Regions from separate parts of the Pseudoalteromonas sp. JB197 genome, predicted to be linked through region 1. Evidence: predicted binding sites of a transcription regulator. Region 1 holds the regulator's gene; the other holds the start of a gene.
The links. Region 1 encodes ArgR, which controls arginine synthesis, uptake and breakdown. Its sites were predicted from a motif close to ANTGAATANNTATTCANT; they were not measured.
Positions count from the first base shown of each region.

Region 2: a site for ArgR is predicted at 1,259-1,276, ahead of argC (N-acetyl-gamma-glutamyl-phosphate reductase). Genes of this name have one in related genera too.

Region 1 is NZ_NRGZ01000001.1:40,916-57,077, reverse strand. It holds gene folA (type 3 dihydrofolate reductase) at 1-460, opposite strand, end outside; gene cgtA (Obg family GTPase CgtA) at 534-1,691, opposite strand; gene rpmA (50S ribosomal protein L27) at 1,922-2,179, opposite strand; gene rplU (50S ribosomal protein L21) at 2,196-2,507, opposite strand; gene ispB (octaprenyl diphosphate synthase) at 2,930-3,901, shown strand; gene mdh (malate dehydrogenase) at 4,005-4,937, opposite strand; gene argR (transcriptional regulator ArgR) at 5,164-5,631, shown strand; gene CIK86_RS00215 (Dyp-type peroxidase) at 5,647-6,546, opposite strand; gene CIK86_RS00210 (ABC transporter ATP-binding protein) at 6,597-7,646, opposite strand; gene CIK86_RS00205 (iron ABC transporter permease) at 7,647-9,278, opposite strand; gene CIK86_RS00200 (Fe(3+) ABC transporter substrate-binding protein) at 9,279-10,283, opposite strand; gene CIK86_RS00195 (tRNA-uridine aminocarboxypropyltransferase) at 10,952-11,626, opposite strand; gene CIK86_RS00190 (transposase) at 12,196-12,648, shown strand; gene lpdA (dihydrolipoyl dehydrogenase) at 12,996-14,423, opposite strand; gene aceF (pyruvate dehydrogenase complex dihydrolipoyllysine-residue acetyltransferase) at 14,581-16,162, opposite strand, start outside.
Region 2 is NZ_NRGZ01000001.1:433,053-438,388, forward strand. It holds gene argE (acetylornithine deacetylase) at 49-1,203, opposite strand; gene argC (N-acetyl-gamma-glutamyl-phosphate reductase) at 1,432-2,442, shown strand; gene argB (acetylglutamate kinase) at 2,443-3,210, shown strand; gene CIK86_RS02040 (ornithine carbamoyltransferase) at 3,218-4,150, shown strand; gene CIK86_RS02045 (argininosuccinate synthase) at 4,147-5,336, shown strand, end outside.

The DNA of each region.
Region 1 (16,162 bases):
GACTATATTGATTTTTTTCATCCGCAGCCATTTGTACTTCATCTTTAACCTGCCAGTTTGCCGCTTTCTCGTAATCAGGAAACTGAGTGTCACCTTCAACATCTAAGTCTATAAAGGTTAAATAAAGTCTTTGTGCACTTTCTAAAAATTGTTGATAAATATTTCCACCACCAATGATCATCACCTCTTCCACATCAGCAACTAAATTTAACGCGGCCTCTGGCGTTGTAACAACTTCTATTCCAGTTGCTTGATACTGGCTATTACGGGTAATAATAATATTACGACGCCCAGGTAAAGGCCGTCCAATAGACTCAAATGTTTTGCGCCCCATAATCACAGGTTTACCTGTGGTTACTTTTTTAAAATGCTGTAAGTCTCCAGGTAAATGCCAAGGCATTGTATTATTAAGGCCAATTACACGGTTATTTGCCATTGCAGCAATCATTGAAATTATCACACTAATTATCCAGTATTTATTATTAAACAAAGAAAAAGGAGCATAAGCTCCTTTTATATGTAATTAATTATAATTAACGCTCGTACACAACTTCTACGTCGTAATCATCTTCATTCCACTCATCCCAATCATCATCATCGTCGCTCTTTTTAGCGGCTTTTTGATGATAGGTGTCCCACTTAAACTCAACCTCTTCGTCTGTAGTTTCAACGAATTTCTCTTTTGGCATGCTTTCAAGCAATGTCATTACGTCATGAATTAGTGGTTGAGTATTTGATTTATTAATAGCAGAAATACTGTAAATATTTTCAGTTTCGCCTAGCTCTTGTGCAATTTTTTCACATAAAGCTTTTGCTTCGTCAGCTGGTAATAAATCTATTTTATTAAATACCAACCAGCGCGGTTTTTCTGCTAATTTAGGGCTGTACTGATGTAACTCATTAACAATCGCAAATGCATTATCAACTGGATTTGAGCCATCAACTGGCATTACATCAATAATATGCAGTAATATTCTACAGCGCTCTAGGTGTTTCAAAAATTGAATACCTAAACCAGCACCATCCGATGCGCCTTCAATTAAGCCTGGTATATCAGCGATAACAAATGATTTATTCGCTTCAGGACGTACCACACCTAAATTTGGAATAAGCGTCGTAAATGGGTAATCTGCTACTTTTGGTTTTGCTGCCGATACACTACGGATAAAGGTAGACTTACCTGCATTTGGCAAACCTAATAAGCCTACATCTGCTAGTAACAATAACTCTAGTTTAAGGTTGCGTACTTCACCTTCTGTCCCTAAGGTTTTTTGACGCGGAGCACGGTTTGTACTTGATTTAAAACGCGCATTTCCTAAGCCATGGAAACCGCCTTTTGCCACCAAAATCTTTTGGCCATGTTGGGTTAAATCCCCTAATCCCTCTTGCGTATCAACGTCCATAATACGTGTACCTACAGGCACCATAATAATTAAATCGTCAGACTTTTTACCCGTACAGTTACGGCTGCGGCCATTAGTACCGCGATCTGCTCTATGGAAGCGTTCAAATTGGTAATCAATTAAGGTATTTAAGTTTTCATCCGCTTGTAGATAAACACTACCACCGTCACCACCGTCACCACCGTCAGGCCCACCTTCTGGGATATATTTTTCACGACGGAAAGACACGATACCGGCGCCACCGTCTCCAGCTTCTACGCGAATTTCTACTTCATCTACAAACTTCATGATTACTCACTTTAGGGATTGGCTTGTTAATAACACTATTATATACCCAAGCCAACTTAATACCAATTGGCATAAATATTTGAACCATTTTACGAATTAGATCGCTCTATAACTTCGTTAAAGAGCCCGCTACTTAAACCCATAGGTATAATTGCAGGCTTGGGTATATATTGTAAAATAATGAAAACAAAAAACCCCGCAAAGGCGGGGTTTTTTAACTATCTTACTGATTACTCAGTTACGATAGTTACGTATTTACGGTTTAAAGGACCTTTTTGTTCAAACTGAACTTTACCATCTGCTTTTGCGAAGATAGTGTGGTCTTTACCGATACCTACGTTTGTACCAGGGTGGAAACGAGTTCCACGCTGACGAACAATGATGCTACCCGCTAGAACTGATTCGCCACCAAAACGCTTAACACCTAGGCGTTTGCTTTCTGAATCGCGACCGTTACGAGTACTACCAGCTGCTTTTTTATGTGCCATTTCTAAGTACCTCTAATTAAGCGCTAATGCCAGTGATTTTAACTTCTGTGAACCATTGACGATGGCCCATTTGCTTACGAGAATGCTTACGGCGTCTAAATTTAACAACCTTAATCTTCTCACCGCGACCATGTGAAACAACCTCAGCTGTTATCTTACCACCGTTTACGAACGGTACACCAATCTCGATTTTCTCACCATCAGCAACTAAAAGTACTGAATCAAATTCTACTGCTGCACCAGTTTCAACGTCTAATTTTTCAAGACGAATCGTTTGACCTTCAGTCACACGATGCTGTTTACCACCACTTTGGAAAACCGCGTACATAATTAACTCCGTCTGTGCGCCCTCAAATCGACGCAACTAAAATATTCTTCGATAGGGCGCGAAGTTTACGCTACGGCGTAATAACTAGCAAGCCTATTTTGTAATTAAAATGAATAAAAAGTAGCTGCATTGAGAGCAATTCAATATTTCCCCTATTTTATATTAAATAGCCCTTTTGCCAAGCGCTTTTTCACGATTAGTGAAAATAATTTGCCTTAGCTAAACACACACTACAACGGATAATAAATAAACATAAATTACAGCACACTTTGTACACTAATCAATCAGCTATCTCTCGTATTTAAGTGCTAATTAGCGATGTTAACCGTGTTTTTTCAGGGAATCGTCACAAAATATCGAGCTAGTGCTTTTTTTGTTGTACAATCTGCGCCGTTCACACATAAAAATTGGCTCGGAGATCAATGGATATAAAAGCTATCCAGGCGTTAATCGAAAACGATATGAATGACGTCAATCAACTTATACATGCGCAAATGCGCTCAGATGTGGCGTTAGTTAACCAACTTGGCTTGTATATTGTAAACAGTGGCGGCAAGCGCGTGCGCCCAATGTTGGCAATACTAGCGGCCAGAGCATTGGGTTATCAGGGTAAAGATCATATTACACTTGCAACTATTGTTGAGTTTATTCATACCGCAACACTATTACATGATGATGTTGTTGATGAATCTAACTTACGCCGAGGCACGCCTACAGCAAATGCTGAGTTTGGTAATGCTGCCAGCGTATTAGTGGGCGACTTTATTTACACTCGTTCATTTCAGCTCATGGTTGGCCTTGGTAAAATGCAGGTAATGCAAGTGCTTGCAGATGCAACTAACATTATTGCTGAAGGTGAAGTATTACAGTTAATGAACTGTAATGACCCCGACACCACTGAAGCCAGCTATATGCAGGTTATTTACTCTAAAACCGCTAAGCTATTTGAAGCCGCTACAGGCCTTGCGGCCATTATTACTGAGCAAAACCAAGCCACGCTTGATGCGCTTAACCTATACGGCATGCATTTAGGTACTGCGTTTCAGCTCGTTGATGACGTACTTGATTACAACGCAGATGCAGATCAATTAGGTAAAAATATTGGTGATGATTTAGCCGAAGGGAAACCAACTCTGCCGCTTATTTATGCAATGCAACATGGTAATGAGCAGCAAACACAGCTGATCCGTGACGCTATAGAGCACAGTAATGGCATGGATCATCTTGAAGAAATTTTAGCGGCACTTAAACAAACCAATGCGCTTGAATTTACGATGCAAAAGGCCGAACTTGAAGCCGACAAAGCCATTGCTTGCTTAGACTTTTTAGCTGAGTCTGAATATAAACAAGCACTTGTGAGCCTTGCCCGTATTGCAGTTGATCGCGATCACTAACTTTACTGCCTTTATGTGTAGCTAACCTGGGTGCAGGTTAGCTAAATTCCGAGCAATAAAAAAGCCTGCAAACGCAGGCTTTTTTGTCACTTGATTTTGGCTATTACGCCATGAAATCAACACCTTCTTTGATGTCTTTTTTCAGTGTTTCAAGCATGTCATTTTTTGCTTTTGTTTCAAATGCGCTTAGTTCGCCGTAAGAAAGAATTTCTTCTACGCCGTTTTTACCTAAACGTACTGGGTGTGCAAAGTACTCCGCATCGCCATTTTCAACAGCAACGTACGCGTAATCTACAACGTCTTCACCTTGTAGGCCTTTAACTAAAGACATACAAAAACGAGCTGCAGCTGCACCCATTGATAAAGTAGCTGAACCGCCACCCGCTTTAGCATTTACAACTTCAGTACCCGCATTTTGGATACGTGGAGTAAGTGCTGCAACTTCTTCATCTGTAAAGCTCACGCCTTCAACTTGAGAAAGTAGAGGTAAAATAGTAGTACCTGAGTGGCCACCGATTACAGGAACTTTAACAGTTGCTACGTCTACGCCTTTAAGTTCAGCAACAAATGCTTCTGAACGAATAACGTCAAGCGTAGTAATACCAAATACGCGTTTAGCGTCGTAAGTACCTGCTTTTTTAAATACTTCAGCAACAATTGGTACAGTGCCGTTTACTGGGTTAGTAATAATACCTACTAACGCTTTAGGACAACTTGCAACTATGCCTTCTGCTAACGTTTTGATGATGCCAGCATTTACATTAAATAAATCTGCACGATCCATACCTGGCTTACGTGGCATGCCAGCAGGAATAAGTACGATATCAGCATCTTTAAGCGCTTCATTTAACGCATCAGCGCCAAAGCCAGCTACTTTAACCGCTGTAGGGATATGAGATAGATCAACCGCAACACCTGGAACTACTGGTGCAACATCATATAGTGATAATTCAGAACCAGCTGGTAAGCCTGTTTTTAATAATAAAGACAACGCTTGACCGATACCGCCTGCAGCACCTAATACAGCAACTTTCATTGGAATTCTCCGTGATTTGAGGTAGGAAATATTTATGGCTCTAAGATAAAGAAATTAGCGACTAAAAACAAATTTATCCTGCCTATTTTCGTAATATTTTAGACCATAGTTGTAAAAACATTTGGCCTGAATACAGTAAACTGGCAAGTTAAATAAACAACTGCTGTATAATTATTCGTTTTTGTGTAGAATTTGCGGCATGGATAATAAAAAGCAAATAAAAACTATGCAACCACAAGACAAACAGGAAGCGTTAGTAAAAGCATTTAAAGCGCTTTTAAAAGAAGAAAACTTTGGTTCTCAAGGCGATATAGTAGATTCGTTAAAAGAGCAAGGTTTTGACAATATAAGCCAAAGTAAAGTGTCGCGCATGCTTAGTAAGTTTGGCGCGGTACGAACGCGCAATGCCAAACAAGAAATGGTGTATTGCTTGCCAGCAGAAATGGGCGTACCCACAGCAAAAAGCCCGTTGCGCCAGCTTGTTATTGATATAATGCATAACGAAATGATGATTATTATCCGTACCAGCCCAGGCGCGGCTCAGCTTATTGCGCGTTTACTTGACTCATTAGGTAAAGCCGATGGCGTGTTAGGTACTATAGCTGGCGACGACACTATTTTTATTGCCCCAGCTAAAATATCTGAAATAGACTTAACCCTAGAGCGGGTACGTATTTTATTTGATACGGTTTAGTATTTAAAACACGCGTTATAACTGTTTTAAAAACCCAACTGACGGTGCAAAAAACGCAGACCCCATATCGGCTTGAGTAAAATCAAGCCAATGATCATAGCACTCCCCCTCACCTAAACGACTTTTTAATACCTGTTCAAATGCGGTTCCACTGGCCGAGCAAGTAATTGACAGCATTCCTTGCTCGTAAACATCGCCATAAGGCATGCCTTGATTAAGTAATATTGGCTGGCCTTGCTCATCTTTTAATTCACTGCGTTGTGCATGGCTGGTTTCAAGCGCTGGGGCTATAAGAGTGTTGTCTAAGCGAGTGCGACCTATTATTTGCTCTTGCTCATCTAGCGATAGATGCTGCCATACGCTTAGATCGTGCTTATAACGTTGCACATGAATATAACTGCCTTGATCCTCAAAGCTACCTGGTTTATTTATTAACGCCGTTGCCCGCTTTTGTCGGCCATGCGGCATTTTGCCACCATAAATAAAACCATTGAAATCGCGACCATCTAAAAATCTAAAATTACGAATTTGTTCCACCAGCTCTACGTCTGGTGCAAATAACTTTAAAATTTGCAGTGCAAATAAATGATTAACGTCTTCGCGGTCTGAACGTATTTGCACAAACAAATCACACGGCTGCACGCTCATTGCGTGTTCATTATGATTTATATTAGGAAAGCTTTGTAGTTCACTGGGGATATACTCTGGCAAAATATGCGGCCAATACTGTGCACCAATAGCCACCATACAAGAAAGCATAGATTCAGAAAACTGATCGCTAAACTCTTCCTCAATAGCGCTTACTTGCTTGAGCTTTGTACGTAATGACTCATCTTGGCCATCAAACACATTAAAAAATAAATGCAAACCGTGTAAGTTTGCTTCAGCACAAATCCCTGATTGCGCTTGTGCCATTGTTATTCCTTAGCTTATAAATAGATAAACACAGCGAATAACAAATTAATTTATGATTCGAAAAAATTCACCGTGTGGGGTTTTATTTTTATTATAACCTGCTCATTTTGAACAAATGACTGGCCATATTGCGCTGCAACTTCTATTTCTTGTTGTGCAATAACTACAGTGTAAACATAAGCCGAACCAATAAAACGACTGCTTAATATGGTGGCGCGTTCACTATGGCTATCTTTTTTATTGTCGCTCATTAGCTCTATTTGATGAGGACGCACATATATTTTTCCTATATTAGCCTGATGCTGGTGCGCAATAACCGACTCAACTAGGCCAAAAGCGGTTTTATATTCAGTTGCTGTTAACACTTCTGCGCTTAAGTATATGCCCTGACCGAGAAACTCTGCAACCTCCTTTGAGCTTGGTTTAGCAAAAAGCTGTTCTGGGGTGCCCTGTTGAGCTATTTTACCCTGGTGCATAATAGCCAGCGTGTCTGCAAATGCAAAAGCCTCTTCCTTTGAGTGGGTAACAAATACTGCCGACACTTGTTGAGTTTTAATTATGCGGCGAATATCGGCAATTAATTCAAAGCGTACTTGAGTGTCTATATTCGAAAACGGCTCATCAAGTAATAGTAAACTTGGTTTGTAAGCAAGTGCACGCGCAATCGCCACGCGCTGTTGTTGCCCACCCGATAACTGATGCGGATACCTGTCGGCGCAGCCAACTAAATGCACCAGCTTAAGCATTTCATCAACGCGCTGTTGCTTTTGCTCTTTACTCATTTTACTTAAGCCAAAAGCAATATTATGTGCCACGGTTAAATGCGGGAATAACGCATAATCTTGAAACATCATGCCAATATTACGATGCTCTGGCGAGATAAATGTATTGGCGTTACTCACCAGCTTACCATCGATAAACACGCTTCCTTGTTGCGTTTCTATTAGCCCTGCAATTGCTTTTAAGGTGGTGGTTTTACCACAACCACTGGCACCTAACAAACACACTATTTCGTTTTTACCTATGGTTAAATTTAGCTCGTGAATAACCTTAGTACCGTTATATTGATAGCTCACGCCTTGTAAAATCAAACTACTCATTTAACTACGTTGCTCCATAGAACGGTTAATAAAATACAGAGGGATAAATCCAACCAGCACAATAAATAATGCCGATATAGAAGCCAGCTCTAATTGCTCATCACTCACATACTGAAACACATGCGTAGCTAAGCTTTCAAAATTAAACGGCCTAAGTAACAAAGCCGTAGGTAGCTCTTTCATGCATTCAATAAACACCAGCAAAGCCGCAGTAAGCAACCCGCGTCTAAGTAGGGGTAAATGCACCAAACGTAACGTATGGCCTTGGCTTTTGCCCATAGATTGGCTAGCCATGTCGAGAGAGGGGCTAATGCGTAAAAAGCTCGACTCAATCGCGCCATGTGCTACTGCGTAAAAACGCACTACATAAGCAAAAATAATGGTAAATACACTGCCAGTGAGTAACAAGCCTATATTTAAGTCGTATGGCTCAAGCACACGGTTTACCGTATTTTCTAACAGCGTAAGCGGTAATAGCACCGCAATAGCCAGTACTGTTCCTGGTAAAGCGTAGCCGGTGCTAGCTAATCGCCCCGGAATAAGTGGATAATTTTGCTTGGCTATACGTTGATAAAACACCACTAATACACTAAGTAACAGCGTTACTACGCTTACTACTATAGCTACCTTTAAACTTTGCCACGCATAGCTAAAAAACTCACTACTCCATGCTTGATCAAAATAAACAATGGCGTACTTTATTAACACAGCAATAGGTATAACAAAGGCAACAATTAAAATCACACTGCAAAATAGCATTGCCAGCCAAGCCGACTTGCCTTTTAATATATAAAGCGCTTCACTATTTATACCCGACTGACGCTCAAACACCGCTTGATTACGGCGACTAAAGCGCTCCGCCATTAAGGCTAAAAACAATAGTAATAACATCACGCCCGATATTTTAGCTGCAGCGGTTAACGAGTAATAACCAAACCAAGTATCGTATACGGCAGTGGTTAAGGTGCTTACAGCAAAGTAGCTTACTGTGGCAAAGTCAGCCATGGTTTCCATACTAATTAGCGCTAGCGCAGCTACAATTGCGCCGCGCGATAACACTAAGCTCACCCTAAAAAAGCTCTGCCACGACGACAGCCCCATTAACTGGCTAGCCTGTACTAACTTAAAAGACTGCTCACGCAAGGCTGTTTTAAAAATTAAATATAAATAGGGATAAAGCACCAGTGCAAGCATTACAATAGCGCCGGGCAAAGTGCGTATATCAAAAAACCAGTAATCATCCGGCGATTGCCACCCAAACCAGTCTCTGAGAGTATTTTGTACTGGGCCTGCGTAATCAAGCAAGTCGGTATAAACATAGGCAATAATATAGGTAGGCATAGCCAGTGGCAGCATTAACGCCCATTCAAACTGTTTTTTACCCGGGAACTGGCAATAAGCGGTTAGCCAGCCAAGTGGTAAGGCAATAGCACAGCTTAGTACACACACACCTAAAATAAGTAATACGGTATTAGAAATGTAATCCCACAGCACTGTATCCCAAAGATGCGAAAACACCTCTGAGTTACCTTGTAGAGATTCAAATAGCAGAAAAAACAATGGGGTCGACAGTAATAATCCTGTCGACCATGCAAAAAGCTGCCATTTAGACAGCTGAAATTTATAAGTCATTTAAAGATCGAATTTCACCTCATCAATTAGCCTTAACGCTAACGGACGATATTTACTAATTTCATCAAGTGGTAAGCTATCTTCTTTAAAGCTTCCCCAAGATGCAACTAAACTTGATAATTCTACGCCTGGCTTAACCGGATATTCCATATTAATTGAAGCGTACATGTTTTGCGCTTTATTGTCGGTCATATACTCTAGGAGTTTCAAGGCATTTTCAGGGTTTTTAGCGTATTTTGTAATAACTGCACCCGACACATTTATATGCGAGCCGCGATTGATTTGGTTCGGAAAGTTAATATTTACCGCTTGTGCCCATTCTTTTTGGGTTTCATCTTGCAGCATTTTACCTAAATAGTAACTATTGCCAAATGCAAGATCGCACAAACCTTCTTTCACTGCTTTTACTTGCGCTCTATCGTTACCTTGTGGTTTACGCGCTAAATTTGCTTTAACCCCCTCAAGCCATACTTTGGTATCTGCTTCACCATGGTGTGCAATCATGGATGCAACTAAACCCAAATTATACGGATGTTTACCAGAGCGAGTACATATTTGCCCTTTATATTTTGGATCGGCCAAATCTTCATAAGTCAGCTCAGGTAGCGCGCCCACACGCTCTTTTGACGAGTAAACATTACGTACTCGCTTAGTAAGTGCCACCCACTGGCCGTCGCCATCACGAAATGCCGCAGGCACATTGTTATTAATTGCTTCGCTACTAATCGTTTGCGTTAAATCTAAATCTTCAAGTTGGATTAAGGCGCTAAAATTAGACGTTAATACTAAATCGGCTTTGCTGTGTTTACCTTCGCGCTTAACGCGCTCTATTAAGCCTTTATTAGCAAACACTACATTTGTTTTAATACCAGTTTGTTTGGTAAAGTCATCTAAAATTGGTTTTATTAAAAAAGGCTGTCGAAAAGAATAAATATTAACGGACTCAGTTGCAAAAACGGGTGCCGACACAGCCAAACCAACTACAATTGCGAATACTTTTTTCATATTTTCCACCTGAATAATAACTATTATCAATAATTCTACCGTGCCTTACCCAAAAGTGCACACTTTATATAATCTGATCCTGTTAAAATCGCTAAAATAGAAAACCAACGTAAGACATATCCCACAAACGTGACAGCCAATGATGAAAACACAACATAAAAAACCATAACAAACAAAGTAACCAGTTGTTTTATAATAAGTAAATAATTTTAACTATTGCGACTATAGCAATTAATTAGCAACCTATACTTCTTTAAAATATCGTACCGCCTATAATTAACTTAACAACCAAGCAGTGATGCTTACGAGTAAATGGAAACGGACAACTTACTCGACCAACCAATGATTTAGGTTACTAATACAAAACGGATTTTAGGACAGGCTCTAGGAGAGCAGCACAATGGAATGTCTTAAAGGATAGCATCTGGATGATGCGTAAAGGATAGCAACAAAGGATTTACGTTGTTTTACAGGATGTTGAGGAAATAAAGGATACAGGGCAGGAGCGCCTACATTACATAGAACTAAAAAGTAATATTGTAATAACAAGGATTTGTAAGAATTTGGAGTTGATTAAGTTCAATTGCAGGATGCAGAAAATTAGAAGATTCCGCAAGCGCGCCTAGAGATAGAGCGCGCTTTTCTTTGTGGTCAAAACAAAATATAGACTACTCTGGCCTGCCTTTATTGCGCTTACCTAATAAGTACGCATCGCGAAACTTTATAAAATGCTGTTCTAATTTTGTGGCTGCATCTTTCTCTCCCGCTAACGCTAACACCATAATGGCCACTTCTGCAGTGCCAAGTTGATGCGCATGGGGAGCAACACGTAGGCGGTAGTCTGAGAGTTTATCGGCAGTGATCGACAATACCGGAAGATTATCTAAATACGGGCTTTTGCGAATCATTTTTTTAGCTTCGCGCCAGGTGCCGTCTAAAAATATAAATAACGGTTTTTTACCAACTGTTATATTTACTTCAGTTACCGCTCTGCCCGGCTCAACATCTTCAGCAGGAAATACCACCATAGGTTGATATTGCGGATCGTTTATTAATGCTAATAATTTAGCATCAGGATCAGTTCTGTCCCATCTAAATGCATAGTTTTCAGGTACTATTTCGGCAATTAAACGCCCAGTATTTGAAGGTTTAAAGCTTTCATTATGATACATAAGTAAACACACAGCGACGTCGCAATCGGCTTGTATAACCCCTTCACAAATACAGTAAAGCTCTGCAAGTAGGCATTGCTGGCAACGTGTCATTTTAGCGCCCCGAGCGTTAAACTCACGGCGCGATTCGCTTATTTGTTGGGCACGTAATGCTAAAACGGCATTTTTCACTGGGGTTTACCTTAAATAAATTAGGCGCGCATTGTAGCTATATTTGATGAAAATAGATATGTAAGGGCTTTAGGTATTAACAACATGATACAACCCGTAGGCGGGAGTTTACCTCGCACAATGTTTTTGAACCTTAAACAAGCGCGGCATAAAGCCCCGCCTACAACAAACACCCACCCTATAGGCGGAAGATCACCTCACGCAATATTTTTTTAATTTTAACAAACGCGGCATAAAGCCCCACCTACAACAAACACCCAACCCCGTAGGCGGGAGTTTACCTCGCGCAATGTTTTTTAAACCTTAAACCAGCGCGGCATAAAGCCCCGCCTACAAAAAATACCCAACCCCGTAGGCGGGAGTTTACCTCGCGCAATGTTTTTTTAATTTTAACAAGCGCGGCATAAAGCCCTGCCTACAACAAACACCCAACCCCGTAGGCGGGAGTTTACCTCGCGCAATGTTTTTGAACCTTAAACCTTAAACAAGCGCGGCATAAAGCTTTACCTTAGGCAAATTTAAAAATCACTGCTACTTTTAAATTATGACTTTTCTAATGATTATTTTAAATGAAAAATTCACAGCTACTTCGTAAAGGGCGTGTATCTTTAGCTAATCACCATTACAACGTAACTCTAGTTACCTATGGCAGACAATGCTTATTTACTGATCTTTATTTAAATAGATTATTAATAAATGAAATGAGAGTTCTGGAGGAACAAGGCGCATCTAAAACGATTGCCTTTGTGTTTATGCCTGATCATATACATTGGTTATTTCAATTAAAAATGAGCTCTTCTCTTAGCTGCTTGATTCGAACATTTAAAGGTCGCTGTGCAAAACAAGCTAGAGAGCAGTTTTTAATACAAAAGCTGTGGCAACCTGATTTCTATGACCATTTAATTAGAGATGAAAGCGACTTAACTAATTGTGCTCGTTATATAGTAGCAAATCCCCTTAGAGCATCTTTAGTTAAGAGTGTTGCTTTTTATCCTCATTGGGATTGTATTTATATTACTTGAACTCGCGCAATGTTTTTTAATTTTAACCAGCGCGGCATAAAGCCCCGCCTACAACAAACACCCACCTGTAGGCGGGAGTTTACCTCGCGCAATGTTTTTTTAATTTTAACAAGCGCGGCATAAAGCCCCGCCTACAACCCACCTGTAGGCGGGAGTTTACCTCGCGCAATGTTTTTTTAATTTTAACAAGCGCGGCATAAAGCCCCGCCTACGGACGGCCTAAACACTGAGCTTGGTTTGATCTCTGCCTAATACCTAATACCTAATACCTGATACCTAAAACCTGCTTTTCGCCCATAAAAAAACCCAAGCTGGGCTTGGGTTTTTAAACAATTAACTAAAAGAAATTACTTTTTCTTTTTAACTGCTTTTTTATTTGGTAAGTCAGTGATTGAACCTTCGTAAATTTCAGCTGCTAGGCCGATTGATTCGTTCAATGTTGGGTGAGCATGAATGGTAAGTGCTAAGTCTTCGCCATCTGCGCCCATTTCTACTGCTAGGCCAATTTCGCCCAGCATTTCGCCTGCGTTAATACCAACCATAGCGCCACCGATTACACGGCCACTTTCTTTATCAAAAATAAGCTTAGTAGAACCTTCAGTACGCGCAGATGCAATTGCACGACCTGATGCAGCCCACGGGAATACCGCAGTTTCAATGCTAAGGCCTTGCTCTTTTGCTTCTTTTTCAGTTACACCAACCCACGCCATTTCTGGATCTGTGTAGGCAATTGAAGGAATACATTTAGGATCAAAGTAATGTTTTTGGCCAGAAATAACTTCAGCTGCAACGTGTGCTTCGTGAACCGCTTTATGCGCAAGCATAGGTTGGCCAACAATGTCGCCCACTGCAAAAATGTGCTCAACGTTAGTTTTAAGCTGCTTATCAACATTAATAAAGCCGCGGTCATCAACGTTAACGCCTGCTTTATCTGCATCAAGTAACTTACCGTTTGGTGTACGGCCAACTGCTACAAGTACTTTGTCGTAACGTACTGGTTCTGCTGGTGCGTTTTTACCTTCAAACGTTACATATAGGCCATCGTCTTTTGCGTCAATGCCCGTTACTTTAGTAGAAAGCATTACATTAAATTTGTCGCTTACGTACTTTTGGTAAATTTTAACAATGTCTTTATCAGCAGCTGGTACTAGTTGATCAGCAAATTCAACTACGTCGATTGCTGAACCTAGTGCACGGTATACTGTGCCCATTTCTAGGCCAATAATACCACCACCAAGTACAAGTAGCTTTTCAGGGATATCTTTAAGCTCTAGTGCGCCAGTTGAGTCAATTACGCGATCATCTTCTGGGATGAAAGGTAAGCTAACTGGTTTAGAACCTGCAGCAATAATTGCGTTGTCGAACGTAATTGTTGTGGTACCGTCGGTGCCTTCAACAGCAATGGTGTTGCTGCCAGTAAATTTACCGTAACCGTATACAACTTTAACTTTACGCATTTTCGACATGCTAGTTAAGCCACCAGTAAGTTGGCCAATAACAGAGTCTTTCCATGAACGGATTTTGTCTAAGTCAATTTGTGGTGCGCCAAAAGTAACGCCATGATCGGCCATTGCCGCTGCGTCATCAATTACTTTAGCTACGTGTAAAAGCGCTTTTGAAGGGATACAACCCACATTTAGACATACACCGCCTAGTGTATCGCGAGACTCAACTAGTGTAACTTCTAAGCCCAAGTCAGCAGCACGGAAAGCCGCAGAGTAACCACCAGGACCACCGCCTAGTACAACAACTTGAGTTTTTAATTCATTGCTCATGCTATTACCTTAATTATTTGAACGGGACACAGCCCCAAGGTTTAACTGCCATGCTTCTGCGAGGCAGAAATTCTGTGCAAAGATTGTATCATTGCAAATGGTAAAAATCCCAGCAAAAAACAACTGGCTGGGATTTCATTTCATACATTTTTAGCGATTACATCACTAATTGACGAATATCGCTCATGTAGCTTGCCAGCGTAACAGTAAAGCGTGCTGCTAGCGCACCGTCAATCACTCTATGGTCGTACGACATTGACAATGGCACCATAAGTTTTGGTTCAAACTCTTTACCATTCCATTTTGGCTTCATTTCAGATTTAGATACACCTAAAATAGCCACTTCTGGCGCGTTAACAATCGGCGTAAATGCCGTACCGCCAATACCGCCTAAGCTTGAAATAGTAAAACAGCCTCCTTGCATATCTGCCGAGGTAAGCTTACCGTCGCGTGCTTTAGCTGATACTTCCATTAGCTCGCGCGATAGTTCAATAATGCCTTTTTTATCAACATCTTTAAACACAGGTACTACTAAACCATTTGGCGTATCAACCGCTACACCAATATTAATGTACTTTTTAAGAATTAAGCTTTCGCCGTCGTTAGACAGTGACGAGTTAATAGTTGGAAATTCGGCCAATGCTTTTGCTGCGGCTTTCATTACAAATACTAGTGGCGTAATTTTAACACCTAGCTTTTTCTTCTCGTTAAGGGCATTTTGCTCTTTACGGAATTCTTCAAGGCTGGTTATATCGGCTTCGTCGAACTGAGTAACATGTGGGATTTGCACCCAGTTACGGTGTAAGTTTTTACCCGATAGCTTTTGAATACGCGATAGTTTTTTCTCTTCAATTTCGCCAAACTTAGCAAAATCAACTTTAGGCCATGGAATAAGCCCAAGCTCACTGCCGCCTGCGTTGCCTTTACCTGCCGACAATTGACCAGATTCAACTTGCTTAACTAGGTTTTTAACATAGTTTTGCACGTCGTCTTTTACTACGCGGTTTTTACGACCAGAGCCTTTTACATTAGCTAGGTTTATACCAAACTCACGTGCTAAGCGGCGTACCACAGGCGATGCATGTGCATACGCGCTGTTATTCGCAAAGCTTTCGTTGCTAGCTGCTGGAGCAGATTGCGTCGCTGTTTCGGCTTTTGGTGCTGGTTTTTCGCTTTTAGCAGCAGGTGCTGACTTTTCGGCTTCAGGTTTAGCTGCTGCAGCAGGTGCGCCACCAGCAACTTCAAAAACAAAAATTAACGAGCCGGTCGATACTTTATCGCCCGTAGCTACTTTAATTTCTTTAACTGTGCCTGCAAACGGTGCCGGAAGCTCCATTGCTGCTTTGTCGCCTTCAACATTTAGTAACGATTGATCTTCAGTAACGCTGTCGCCAACGGCTACTAAAATTTCGGTCACTTCAACTTCGTCGCCACCAATATCAGGCACGTTAACTTCTTTTGTGCTTGATGCTGAGCTTTGCTCGGCCGCTGGCGCTGCTTTAGTTTCGGCTGGTGTTGACTCAGCAGCAGGTGCTGCAGACTCACTACCCGCTACTTCAAATACAAATACCAATGAACCGGTTTTTACTGTATCGCCAGTCGCTACTTTAATTTCTTTAACTGTGCCAGCAAATGGCGCAGGTACTTCCATTGATGCTTTGTCGCCTTCAACGCTTAAAATAGACTGATCTTCAGTAACGCTGTCGCCAACGGCTACTAAAATTTCTGTTACTTCAACT
Region 2 (5,336 bases), 390 kb from region 1:
AAATAAAAAAGACGCTATTTAGCGTCTTTTTTATTTTTATAATCGCAATTAAGAAAAGCTAAAACAACTCGCTTTAATTATATTAGTGATAATTTGCTGTGAAGGCTTAATTTTTTCCATTGCTAAAAATTCATCAGGTTGGTGCGCTTGGTTTATAGAGCCGGGGCCCATTACTATGGTTTCACAACCAAGCTGTTGAATAAATGGTGCTTCTGTACAGTAGTTTACTGCCACCGCTTTTTGCCCCGCTATTTTTTCGGCTAGTTTAACCAAAGCGCTATCGGTGCTACCAGTAAATGCAGGAATTGGTTCGTGTAAATCAATTACGCTTACGGCATTAGGGTATTGCTGGTTTATTTCGTGAGTTGCATCAAGTACTAACATTTGCAGCTCTTGCACGCTTAAGCCCGGTAATGGGCGCATATCTATATGCATTTCGCAGCAACCACAAATTCTGTTCGCGTTGTCGCCGCCATGAATATTACCAAAATTTAAGGTTGGATAGGGTATTTCAAAGTGTTCTATTGAATACTTATGCTTTAACTGTTCTTTTAAGATCAGTAGTTTTGTAATCACTTTGTGCATTACTTCGATGGCGTTAACACCACGTTCGGGATCTGAGCTATGGCCTGAGCGTCCGACTACTCTAATTGCGGTACTCATATGCCCTTTATGTGTAAATACCGGAGTCATATCAGTGGGTTCGCCAATTATACAGCGATCCGGTTTTAAATTTGGATGTTTACAAATTTGCTGAGCACCGGCCATTGTTGTTTCTTCATCGGCGGTGGCTAAGATCAAAATAGGCTGAGTTTGCTGTTTTTCATCAAGTTCACTAATAGCTTGCAGTACAAAAGCAAAAAAGCCTTTCATATCAATACTACCTAAGCCATATAGTTTGTTGTTGTGCTCGGTCAATTTAAATGGATTATGATTCCAGCGGCTATCGTCAAATGGCACTGTATCGGTATGGCCAGCGAGCATTAATCCACCATCGCCTTTACCGCGTTTAGCTAATAAATTATAGCGACCTTTGCCGCCTTCTAATTCAATTATTTCACAGCTAAAACCTAAGCTTTCACACCATTGTGCCAGTAATTCAATAACATTTTTATTACTCATACACAGGCTATCTTCAATGGCACTAATAGAAGGCGCTGCAATTAATTGTTGGTACATAGAAATAAATGAAGGCAAAGACATAAAAAATCCAAAATAAGTAATCAATTTAATTGCATAACAATATAAAAGTATTTATGATGAATATCAATTCACTTTTTAAGCATAAATATTTTAAAAGTAGCGCCATGAAAATAATACGACGATAATCAACATTCATTAATTAATTAATTAAAGTCTTAATTAGCCCCAGAGCTAGTTTAAGCGAACAACATGGATAAGTAGTAACTAATTTTAAATAACGAGTAAACAATGAATGTAGTGATTATTGGCGCAAGCGGTTATAGCGGCGCAGAACTAGCAAGTTTAGTTGCTAAGCACCCTAAACTAATTTTAACTGGCTGTTATGTATCGCAAGGTAGCTTAGATAAAAATAAATTGCTGAGTGATTTATACCCCGAACACTTAGGGCTACTCAATCAGCCTTTACTGCCTCTTAGTGAATCTGCTTTTAGCGATATTAAAAACAGCGCCGATTACGTGTGTTTATGTACCGATCATAAAGTAAGCGTAGATTTAGCGCCGCGTTTTTTAGCCATGGGTAAAAAGGTATTTGATTTATCTGGCGGCTATCGCCTTGCGAGCAATGACGACTACGTTACTTATTATGGCTTTGAGCACCAACATCCAGAGTTATTAAATCAAGCTGCTTATGGTTTAGCTGAGTGGAATAGCGATGCTATTGCCGCGGCGAAATTAGTAGCTGTAGCGGGTTGTTATCCTACGGCTGCGCTTAATGCACTTAAGCCTTTGCAGCAGGCCGGTTTATTAACTGAGCAAACAATTATAATTAATGCGGTATCGGGTGTAACCGGCGCAGGGCGTAAAGCTAGTATTGGTACCCATTTTTGCGAAGTGTCGCTTGCCCCTTATGGTTTATTTAATCATCGTCATGGCCCTGAAATAGAGCAACACCTTGGTCACAGTGTTTTATTTACCCCCCATTTAGGTAATTTCCCGCGTGGTATTTTAGAAACTATTTATGTGCAATTAAAGCCTAATGTCACCATTGAGCAAGTAACACAAGCGTACCAAGTACTTGCCGATGAGCCGTTAATTCGTTTACTGGGCGATAAAATCCCCTCAATTAAAGGCGTAGCTAAACAGCCATATGTAGATATTGGCTGGCAGCAACAAGGCACACAGTTAATTGTTATAGCTGCCATTGATAATTTATTAAAAGGCGCTGCAGGACAAGCTTTGCAGTGTATTAATTTATCAATGGGATTGGCGCATACCACAGGCTTAAAAGGATCGTTTTAAATGAGTAAAAAAACCTGGGTAATTAAACTTGGTGGCGCTGTACTTAATACCGAAAACGCGGCAAAAGCATTATTTTCAGTACTTAATGAGCAGCACAACGCGCAGTTTGTCATTGTGCATGGCGGAGGCGCGCTTGTAGACACTTGGCTTAAAGACGCTGGTTTTGCCAGTGCAAAGCATCAAGGTTTACGTATTAGCCCTAAAGAGCAAATGCCGTACATAGTGGGTGCGCTTGCAGGTTGTGCTAATAAACAATTAATGAGTGCGGCAATTAATGCTGGCCATAAACCAGTTGGTTTAAGTTTGTATGAAGCTGGTGTTACTGCCACGCAAAAACTAAAAGCATTATGTTTAGTGGGTAAATGTACCAGTAACGATGATTCGATTATTAACGATTTACTAAAAATTGGCCGTATGCCAATTGTCAGCTCAATTGGTTTTGACTTGCAAGGGCTTTGGTACAACGTTAATGCTGACGAAGCCGCCGCTGCAATTGCCAACAACTTAAACGCAGAACTAATATTTATGACCGATGTTGAAGCAGTGCTTGATGCAAATAAGCAGCCTTTACATCAACTAGATACAAAACACATTGATACTTTAATAAATGAAGGAGTAATTGTGGGCGGGATGGAGGTCAAAGTTAAGACCAGTCTTCACGCTGCCCAACACTTACGACGCGGTGTGTATATTTCCAGCTGGCAAAAGCCAGAAAACTTAACAGCTTTGCTGCAAGGCAAGCATGTCGGAACTAAAATTACACCATAGGTTTATTATGTTTGAGAATTTTTTAACGGGTTTAGAATTAGACCAACAAGGCGCACTTAACTTATTAAAGCTAGCGCAAGATATTAAAGCAAACCCTAAAAAATACAGCCAAGTATTGGCTGGTAAGTCAGTGGTTACTTTATTTGAAAAACAAAGCTTACGTACACGTTTATCGTTTGATATTGGTATAAATCGCTTAGGCGGTCATGCCGTGTATTTAGATCAACAAAATGGCGCGATGGGTGCACGTGAGTCAGTAAAAGATTTTGCTCTTAATATTTCTACCTGGGCAGATGGTATTGTAGCGCGCGTAAATCAGCACAGTACATTAACCACATTAGCGCAGTATTCATCGGTGCCAGTAGTTAATAGCTTGTGTGATTTATATCATCCTTGCCAAGCACTTGCTGATTTTTTAACACTACAGGAAGTGCATGGCGATGTGAGTCAATTAAAGTTAGCTTATTTAGGTGAGGGCAACAACGTAACGCATTCATTAATGTTGCTTGCTGCAACATTAGGTACAGACTTTGTTGCCGTTACGCCTAAAGGATGTTCTCCAGATTCACAAGTTCTGAAAAAAGCGGAACAAATAGCAGCAATGAATGGTGCATCAGTAATGGTGAGCGACAGAGTAGAAGCTGCTGTTGGTGCAAACGCAGTATACGCCGACACTTGGGTATCAATGGGCGACACCACACCACTTGAGTTAGTAAAAGAAAAATACATGCCTTATCAATTAAATAAAGCATTATTAGAGCAAACCGGTGCAACAACAGTGTTACATTGCCAACCGGCACACCGTGAGTTCGAAATTACCTCTGAGGTAATGGACGGTCCAGCGTCAAAAATTATACAACAAGCCGAGAATCGTATGCATGCGCAAAACGCTCTGCTAGTTACATTATTAAATCCAAATTTTGTTAAGGAACACCTATGAGTTCATTTAAAAAAGTCGTTTTAGCCTATTCAGGTGGACTTGATACGTCGGCCATTGTGCCATGGTTAAAAGAGAATTACGGCTGTGAAGTTATTGCCTTTGTGGCCGATGTTGGCCAAGGTGCAGAGGAGCTTGAAGGCGTAGAAGCTAAAGCTATCGCATCGGGTGCTTCTGAGTGTTATGTAGTTGACTTAAAAGACGAAATGGTAAGTGATTACATTTATCCTACGCTTAAAACAGGCTCAATTTACGAAGGTACTTATTTATTAGGTACGTCTATGGCGCGCCCAATTATTGCTAAAGCACAGGTAGAAATTGCGCGTAAAGTAGGTGCAGATGCACTTTCTCATGGTTGTACTGGTAAAGGTAACGACCAAGTACGTTTTGAATCGTGTTTTGCAGCGCTTGCCCCTGATTTACAAGTAATTGCACCATGGCGTGAGTGGGATTTATCAAGCCGTGAGTCATTGCTAGATTACTTAGCTGAGCGCGATATTCCATGTTCGGCATCGGCTACAAAAATTTATAGCCGTGATGCAAACGCATGGCATATTTCGCACGAAGGCGGCGAACTTGAAGATCCATGGTGTCAACCAAGTGAAAAAGTGTGGACCTGGACAAACTCTCCAGAGCAAGCGCCAGATAAAGCTGAACTAGTAACACTAAATGTAGTTGAAGGTGAAGTTGTTGCAGTAAATGGTGAGCAGCTTAAACCTTATGATTGTTTAGTTAAATTAAACGATATTGCATCGCCTCATGGTGTTGGTCGTGTTGATATTGTAGAAAACCGTTTAGTGGGTATGAAATCGCGCGGTTGTTACGAAACCCCAGGTGGCGCCGTAATGATGGCGGCACTGCAAGCTATTGACGAACTGGTGCTTGATAAAGCAAGCCGTAAGTGGAAAGAAGTACTCGGCGGCGAATTTGCACATTTAGTGTATGACGGTCGTTGGTTTACACCACTTAAAGACTCTATTTTAGCTGGTGCTGAAGCACTTTCTAAAGATGCAACAGGTGAAGTTGTGCTTAAGCTATATAAAGGCCAAGTTACAGCAGTGCAAAAGCAGTCGCCACACAGTTTATACAGCGAAGCGTTTGCTACCTTTGGTGAAGATGATGTGTACGACCAATCACACGCAGAGGGCTTTATTCGTTTATTCTCGCTTTCAAGCAGAATAAAAGCATT